DNA from 2 places in the Pseudarthrobacter sp. S6 genome. Region 1 is predicted to be linked to the other one. Evidence: riboswitches for the same ligand, from Rfam matches in the RefSeq annotation. Region 1 holds a riboswitch; the other holds the start of a gene.

Region 1 (4,206 bases):
CGTGTAGTCATTAATTTCTCTCTTTCGTTTTCCTCAGGACCGCGTGGGCAGCCCAAGGGCTTTGGACGCGCCGGCATCTTGGGGGTACGCCGGCACGCCCCGAACGGGGATTTAGCGAAAAGTTTCCGGCGAAGAATCCATTCCGTCAGCGCAGGGCTGCAGGAACTGCCGGATGGCGGGAACTACGGGGCCAGCGTGAAGAACGCGGACGAGCCCGTGGATGCCACGGAGTGGAGCAGGGTGCCCTGTGACGGGTTAAGTGCGCTGATCATCATGCCGTTGCCGACGTAAATGCCAACGTGGGCGCCGCCATTCTGCATGACCAGGTCACCGGGAGCCGGTGTGGCGGTGGGCCGCATGGCTGTCCAGGCATTGGTGCGGGGAATGCTGATGCCGGCCTGGGCGTAGACCCACTGCGTGAAGCCTGAGCAGTCCCAGCCGTTGGGAGTGGTGCCGCCCCAGACGTAGGGGTGGCCGATACCGGTGTAGGCAATTGCTGCCAGACCCGAAGCGGCGGCGGAGGAGACAGTGTCAGCGAGCTTGGAGGCGTCGGCGAGCTTGGAGGCCGCGGCCTCGGTTGCCGCAGCACCCTGAGCCCCGGTTTCGGAGGCCGTGGACTGCGCACGGACCGTCTCAACCTTCGGTGCCGGCGTGGTCTTGATCACGGGGCGCTCGAAGGAAACGGTAGCCGTGGGCGCCGCAGTTACGGCAAGTGCCGTCTGCGCGGAACCGGACTCGGTAGAGGCGGAAACACCGGCGGTGGTATCCGCGGCGTTGGCCGGAAGTCCCATGCTCAGGATCAGACCTGATGCAGCTGCGATAACAGCAGCCTGGCGACCTACGGTCCCGGCGTTGGCACTGACCGCCTTGGACACGGATCCCAAGGGGTTGGTGCGAACCGATAGTGCGCGGTGGCGCGCAGAATTATGGCGTGAAGACACGAAGGTAGCCTCTCCCAATGCCTGCGAGGTGAGCTGTCGGATTCGGATGGGAGTCACCCGGCCACGCTGCTTCACAGTGGAAGCTTTGCGACTTAACCCCAAGGCCTTCAGATTCGAAGACCAAAATTGGTTCCCCCGCCCCTGCCAGACGATGTCATGCGAACGGACCTTGAGCGGTGGCAGAGCTAGGCAATCCACTCAAGAACGTCAACTTCGGAAAAGTTGACGCGCTTTAGACGTTACATGAGTTCAGCGCCAATGTCACATTCAGGTCACGGCAGGTCGCGGCGATTCGAGAGTTTGCCATCATTTGATTCAGAGCCAGCCGCTGGGGTCAACGACTTCGCCGTTTACCTGGACCTCGAAGTGGAGGTGGCAGCCCGTGGAGGCGCCCGTGGTGCCGCTGAGGGCAACCACATCGCCGCGGCTGACCGTCTGGCCCATCTTGACGTTGGCGGAGGAGAGGTGGTTGTAAGTGGTTTCAAGGCCATTGCCGTGATCCACCACTACGCGGTTGCCGCCACCGTACTGGTGCCAGCCAACGAAGGTCACGGTGCCGCTGGCAGCAGCCAAGACAGAGGTTCCGCACTGCGCTGCGAAGTCCTGGCCACGGTGGAAGTCGCCGGAGCCGCCGGTGATAGGGCTGACCCGGAATCCGAAGGGAGAGACTGTAGCCAGCTGGGCCAGCGGCGGGCCGAGGCTTCCGGCAGAGGCGGCGCGGGTAATGGATCCCGCGGACTGGGCGCTCAGCAGCTGCTTTAGTTTGCCATCCGGATCACCTTGGGTTACCACGGACGAGCGGCTGAAATCTATTTGGGCGGCGGCTTCGGCCGTGACTTCAGGCTGCGGAGCCGCGGAAACGGCCGACGCGGCCTGGCCGGGTGCCGGAGTTGCCATCACGGGGCCGGTCACAGGAACCGTCACGGTGAGAGCCAGGCCAGTTGCCGCCAGGGCGATGCCGGCCTTCTGGCCCAGGCCACTGGCAGCGGCGAAGTCCGTCATCTGCCGGAAGGGTCCCCGGCGGCGGCGTGCTTCCCGCTGTGGGTCGCGGGGCCTCTCCGCGATGAAATCCTCGGCCACTCTCGGCGCCGAAGCGGGGCCAACCGCGCGACGGCGGCCCCTGGAGTATTGCGTGGTCAAGAATGTTCCTCTCTGGATAGCCTGCGAAGTTAGCTGTCGGATTCGGGTCGGAGAGTTCAAAGACCCGGTCCGCCGTGACAAGCACTTGACGCAGAGATATCCCGTGAGGATCCTTCGCTGGAAGAGGCTTGCTGCTGACGGACTTCACCCCAAGGCAGTCTCGCGACTGCCGGTTGTGGTTCCCCCGCCTCTGCCAGTTGGTGACTCGTGCACCTGATCCGCTGGCAGAGCTCGGCTCCGGACCAGGTAACGCTTTTGTATCGACGCTGCGTTTCAACTATAGGCGATTAAGTTGGACAGTAACAATTCCGTTATCTTTGCGGAACCTGGCGCCATTGCGCTAGGGCGCGGCCCCACGCGAGGGAGCCGACGTCCCGTCAGCGGATGGAAACGAAGACGTGCGATGCCACTTCCGGGGGCAGCTCGAGCGCCCCTTCTATGCCCGGAACCCGCACGGAGATGTACTCCCCCACGCGCTCCAGGGACACCGAGGCGCCGGGCCTGATTCCGCCCTCGTCCAACTGGACCAGCAACTCAGGCTCCACCTGGATGGGCTCGGCCAACCGGCTTACCGTCACGTTCGACGCCGGCCCGTAGGCCTGCATCGCGTCCAGGAGATTAATCACTCCGGCATCAGGCAGCGCCGACGCCGGCCCGCCCAGGGCCGCCAGCCCGGGGATGGGATTGCCGTAGGGAGAATCGGTGGGGTGGTTGAGCAATTCGTAAATGCGCTGCTCAACGCGTTCGCTCATCACATGCTCCCAGCGGCACGCCTCATCGTGGACGTAGGCCCAGTCCAGGCCAATCACGTCCGCCAGGAGCCGTTCCGCCAGCCTGTGCTTGCGCATCACTTCCGTGGCGCGCTTCCGCCCGGCCCCGGTCAGTTCCAGGTGGCGGTCTCCGGAGACCACCACCAGTCCGTCGCGTTCCATCCGGCCGATGGTTTGGGACACGGTGGGGCCGGAATGCCGCAGGCGTTCGGCGATGCGGGCGCGAAGAGCAACGATGTTCTCTTCTTCAAGCTCCAAAATGGTCCGAAGATACATCTCCGTAGTATCGATCAGATCCGTCATCCAGCTCAGCTCCTCGAGCGCAGTACCTTGCGTTGTCCCACCGTATCGCGTCCAGCACCGGCGAGGTCCGGTAAAAAGCTTAGCCTATTTTGAGTTTGTCCGGATAATCCCCGGACGGGGCCCACATGGTCTCATTGGCCGGACTATGACGGTGCCGGTTCCTGCCCACTCGAGGGGTTCAGGCAGAATAAGGGAGGCCCTTAATGCAGTCACTGCCGACTACCGGCCACCCCACCGTCCGGACGTGAGCGACGTCCATGTCGAAATTGGAGCCCCCGTGAGCGAAACCAGCATCACTATTCCTGCCGACCTCTTGCCAAAGGATGGACGGTTCGGCGCGGGACCGTCCAAGGTCAGGCCGGAGCAGCTCGAGGCGCTCTTAGCGGCGTCCAAGACCATCCTGGGCACCTCCCACCGCCAGGCCCCCGTCAAGAACCTCGTAGGCTCCGTCCGTGAAGGCCTCAGCCAGTTCTTCCGCGCCCCCGAAGGCTACGAAGTGGTCCTCGGCGTCGGCGGCTCTACAGCATTCTGGGACGTCGCCAGCTTCGGTCTGGTGGAGAAGAAGGCCCAGCACCTGTCCTTCGGCGAGTTCGGCTCCAAGTTCGCCTCGGCCACCAACAAGGCCCCGTTCCTGGACGCCTCCTCCATCATCACGTCCGAGCCCGGCACCCGCCCGGCATCGGCCGCCGAGGCAGGCGTGGATGTCTACGCCTGGCCGCAGAACGAAACCTCCACCGGCGTCGCGGCTCCCGTCAAGCGCGTCGCAGGCGCCGATGCCGGTTCCCTGGTCCTGGTGGACGCAACCTCCGCCGCCGGCGGCCTGGACGTGGACGTCTCCGAGGCCGACGTCTACTACTTCGCCCCGCAGAAGAACTTCGCATCCGACGGCGGCCTGTGGCTGGGCCTCTTCTCCCCCGCCGCGCTGGAACGCGCCGCCCGGATCAAGGCCAGCGGCCGCTGGATCCCGGATTTCCTGGACCTCCAGACCGCCATCGACAACTCCAAGCTGAACCAGACCTACAACACGCCGTCGCTCTCTACCCTGGTGACCC
Region 2 (4,206 bases), 120 kb from region 1:
GGAAGGCCTCCGCTTCGTCCAGCTGACCCCGCCGGGTTCCGCCTGCTCCATCTGTCTCGGCGAGGGCCTCAATGACGCCCCTCCAGGCACGGCGCCAAGCCTGCAGATGGTGGTCAGTGACATCCAGGCCGCCCACGACCACCTCAAGGGCAAGGGGGTGGAGGTCAGCGACATTGACGTGCAGGGCTGGGGGGCACTTCGTCTACTTTGCGGATCCCGACGGCAACAAGTGGGCGGTGCAGTACATCCCGGGCCGTGACGCCTAAGCCCGTGGCGTGTGAGGCAAAATAGGCAGCATGAACATCCCCACACCTGCCGCCACACGAACACCTGCCGCCACACGAACACCTGCCGCCACACGAACACTGACCTGTCGTGCCGTCCTTTTCGATATGGACGGCACTTTGGTGGACTCCACGGCAGTGGTAGAAGAGGTATGGGGAGAATTCGCCGCCAAGTATGGTCTGGACATCGCCGAAATCCTGCGCACTTCGCACGGCATCCAGGCCGCGGATACGGTGCGCCGGTTCGCGCCGGCCGGAGCCGACGTTGTGGCGCTCACTGCCGAACTCGGCGCCGTGGAAAGGGTGCGGACTTCCGGTATCGTCGCGTTGCCTGGGGCTGCCGAGCTGCTTCGAAGCCTCCCGGCCGAGGCCGTGGCACTGGTGACCTCAGCGGACAGGACCCTTGCAGACATCCGCATGGACGCCGCGGGACTCGCCATGCCAGCCACGGCCGTGACGGCGGAACTGGTCACACGGGGCAAGCCGCACCCGGAAGGGTACCTGAAGGCAGCCGGGCTGCTGGGCGTGCAGCCGGCGGACGCCCTTGTGTTCGAGGATGCACCCGCCGGAATTGCGGCAGGTGTTGCCGCGGGGATCCGGACTGTGGCCGTGGGCCCCAACACAGGCGCATTGCCGGCAGGAGTGCTCCACATCCCGGACTACGGTGCAGTGACAGTCTCCGTTGAACCGGACGCCGCGGGCCGGCAGATCATTTCTTTCCGGCTTTGACGCCGGCCTTTAACGCCGGCAGATCAGCTTCGTGATCCGCTGGCGCAGCTCAGCGACGCCGGCCGCCGCCGCCGCTCAGCCGGCCTAGTACCAGTTGTGCGACAGGTGGAAGTTCAGGGCGCCGCACGGTGACTGGTAGCGCTCCTGGATGTAGTTCAGGCCCCAGTTGATCTGCGTGCGGTAGTTGGTGAGGTAGTCCCCGCCAGCGCTCGCCATCTTCTCAGCGGGCAACGACTGGACGATGCCGTACGCGCCGCTGCTGGCGTTGGTGGCCGTGGTGGTCCAGTCGGATTCCTTGGTCCACAGCGTCTGCAGGCACTGCATCTGGTCAGCGGACCAGCCGTAGGTCTCCAGTTGACCGGCGGCGTAGGCCTGGGCTCCTGCGGGGTCGTTGACTGCCACAACAGGTGCCGGGACAGGCTCGGGAGCCGGCGCCGGGACGGCCTCGGGAGCCGGCGCCGGGACGGCCTCGGGAGCCGGCGCCGGGACGGCCTCCGGGGCAGGTGCGGGGGCAGGTGCCGGTTCGGCAGCCTGGGGCGCGACGTTGATCTCGGCCGGTGCAGCTCCCGGGGCGGCCGGGGTCTGGATCTGGGCTGCTTCGAAGCTCAGCTTCGACTGGGCGCTGGCTTCTTCGGCGGACTGGTCCGCGCTGGCTGCAAGCGACGCGGATTCGGAAGCGTGTGCTGCGGCGCTGACGCCCACCAGGAGGGCGCACGCCGTCGCAAACACGGCGACGCGCTGGCCCACGGAGGGAATCCGGGCCGCCTTGGACAGTGGGGACATAGCTGCACCGACGCGGGTCTGCTTGCGGCGGCGGTTGGACTGTGGGTCGCCCTGCGGGCGTGTTTCTACCTTGAATTCAGACATGGTGGATCGCCTCTCACACCTGCGGAGTTAGCTGTCGGGTTCGGATGAGGGCATCCGGCCACACGGCACAATCACGTGTTGGCTTAACCCCAAAGGGCACTTGGTGCCCGGGACGGTGGGTCCCCCGCCTCTGCCTCTGAAACGGGAATCCGGGAAGCGGCAGAGCTTGGCGTCATCCGGATATGCGGCCCGAACGGGATCCGCACCTGTTCGACGGTACAGGAGCTGGAAGCTTAAGTCACATTTCGGTAACAGGAATCACGACGACGGTGTGTCGCCTTGCTGTGCTCGCGCTTCAGCTGGTTGCGCCACCGCACCGGCTGGGAGGAGTAAGGCGAACTCTGTCCGCCCGGCCCGCGATGTCACGGCCACGCTACCGCCGTGCGCCGCCATGATGGACTGGACAATGGACAGGCCCAGGCCGCTGGTGCCCTCCGATGCCCCGGAGCCCGAGGCCGGTGCCGTGCCCTTGCGGGCCGCGTCTGCGCGGGCAAACCGGGAGAAAATGTGGTCCACGAACTCCGCAGGGATGCCGCCGCCGTCGTCCGTTACCGTCACCGCTGCGCTGCCATCGGCAGATCTCGTAACGGCGGTGACCACGGTGGTCCCGGGCGGCGTGTGCTTGCGCGCATTCGAGAGCAGGTTGACCAGCACCTGACGCAGTTGGGAAGCATCACCGGTGACGGCGAGCGGTTCGTCAGGCAGTTCAAGGCGCCAGCGGTGGTCCGGGGCTATGACTTTCTCGTCACTGACGGTTTCGATGACAAGCTGTGTGAGGTCCACCTCACTGAGTTTCAGGGGCTGCCCCTCATCGAGCCGGGCCAGCAGGAGCAGGTCCTCCACCAGGGTGGTCATGCGTTCGGACTGGCTCTGGACCCGCGCCAGGGATTTCCGGCCGTCCGGCGTGAAGTCCTCGGTCATCCGCATCAGCTCCGTGTAGCCGCGGATGGCGGTCAGCGGGGTGCGCAGTTCGTGGGACGCGTCCGCAACGAACTGCCGCACCTTGGTCTCGCTCCGCTGCCGCGCCTCGAGTGCGTTGGCGACGTTATCCAGCATCAGATTGAGGGCGTGTCCTACGCTGCCCACTTCGGTTCCGGGGTTGGAGTTCGACGGCGGGACGCGCACCGCGAGTGCCACCTCGCCCGCATCCAGCGGGAGCCGGGCCACCCGGGTTGCAACCTCGGAAAGCTGCTCCAACGGCTTCATGGTGCGCCGGATGAGCACGGTTCCTGCCAGCCCGATCAGCGACAGGCCGCCAAGGGAAACGAACACAAAAGTCCAGACCAGCGACGTCAGCGTGCTCTCCTTGGCAGCGAGCGGAAGTCCCGTGACCAGGATATCGCCGTAGCCGGTGTCCACGGCCACAATCCGGTAATCCCCGTTGGACAGCGAACGGTCCACAGGAAAGCCGGTCCGGGTCAGCGCCAGCAGGGTTTGCTTATCTTCCGGGTCGAGCGCCAGGCGTGCGGTGTCCGAGTTCAGGAAGCCGCCGCTGGGGATCTGGCCGTCCAGAATCCGCGCATTCAGCGTTCCCACGCTCTGCCCGCGGGCGTCGAGCGGGTCTGTCCGGCCGTTGAATCCGCCCAAACCCGGACGGCCAGGACCGTTCGAGAGTTTGGCGGCCTGGCTCAGTTGTTCATCCAGCTGGCCGGTCAGAAAGTTGTCCATGGAAGTGTAACTGAACAGGCCCACAGCGCCGCAGATGGCCACCAGCAGTGCCATGGCCAACAGGATCAGTCGCGTGCGCAGATGCCACGTGTCAGGTTTCAGCCAGCTCCGGGCCGGTGTTGGGGTTGCTCGCGGTGAGGACATGGCCTAGTCCGCCGGCTTGATGACGTATCCGGCGCCGCGAACAGTGTGGATCATGGGCGGATGTACGGCATCCACTTTCTTTCGCAGATATGAGATGTAGAGTTCCACGATGTTGGCCTGGCCGCCGAAGTCGTAATTCCAGACGCGGTCAAGGATCTGGGCCTTGCTGATGACGCGTTTAGGATTCTCCATGAGGTACCGGAGCAGTTCGAACTGGGTGGCCGTGAGCTGGAGGTCATCGCCCGCACGGGTCACGTCGCGGGTGTCGATGTTGAGGACAAGATCGCCCACCACAAGTTCGGCTGTGTCCATCGCCGCAACGCCGGACCGTTGGACCAGGCGGTGCAGCCGCAGCAGGACCTCCTCCATGCTGAACGGCTTGGTCACGTAGTCGTCCCCGCCGGCCGCGAGACCCAGGATCCTGTCCTGGACGGCGTCCTTGGCGGTCAGGAAAAGCGCAGGCACCTCCGGGGCGAAGGTGCGGATCCTGCCCAGCAGCTCAACGCCGTCGAAG

What was found. Region 1 has a riboswitch for cyclic di-AMP ahead of ACQCS0_RS04600 (peptidoglycan DD-metalloendopeptidase family protein). Riboswitches for the same ligand answer to the same signal wherever they lie in the genome.
Region 2: it holds a riboswitch for cyclic di-AMP, as region 1 does, so the genes downstream of both, ACQCS0_RS04055 (hypothetical protein) here and ACQCS0_RS04600 (peptidoglycan DD-metalloendopeptidase family protein) in region 1, are expected to answer to the same signal.

The regions. Positions count from the first base shown of each region.
Region 1 covers NZ_CP189581.1:936,060-940,265, reverse strand. The annotation lists gene ACQCS0_RS04610 (NlpC/P60 family protein) at 1-11, opposite strand, end outside; gene ACQCS0_RS04605 (NlpC/P60 family protein) at 183-875, opposite strand; cyclic di-AMP (ydaO/yuaA leader) riboswitch at 946-1,108, opposite strand; gene ACQCS0_RS04600 (peptidoglycan DD-metalloendopeptidase family protein) at 1,257-2,081, opposite strand; cyclic di-AMP (ydaO/yuaA leader) riboswitch at 2,085-2,303, opposite strand; gene ACQCS0_RS04595 (metal-dependent transcriptional regulator) at 2,459-3,154, opposite strand; gene serC (phosphoserine transaminase) at 3,432-4,206, shown strand, end outside.
Region 2 covers NZ_CP189581.1:813,121-817,326, forward strand. The annotation lists partial or broken gene ACQCS0_RS04045 (VOC family protein) at 1-266, shown strand, start outside; gene ACQCS0_RS04050 (HAD-IA family hydrolase) at 297-1,013, shown strand; gene ACQCS0_RS04055 (hypothetical protein) at 1,098-1,880, opposite strand; cyclic di-AMP (ydaO/yuaA leader) riboswitch at 1,886-2,038, opposite strand; gene ACQCS0_RS04060 (HAMP domain-containing sensor histidine kinase) at 2,139-3,692, opposite strand; gene ACQCS0_RS04065 (response regulator transcription factor) at 3,696-4,206, opposite strand, start outside.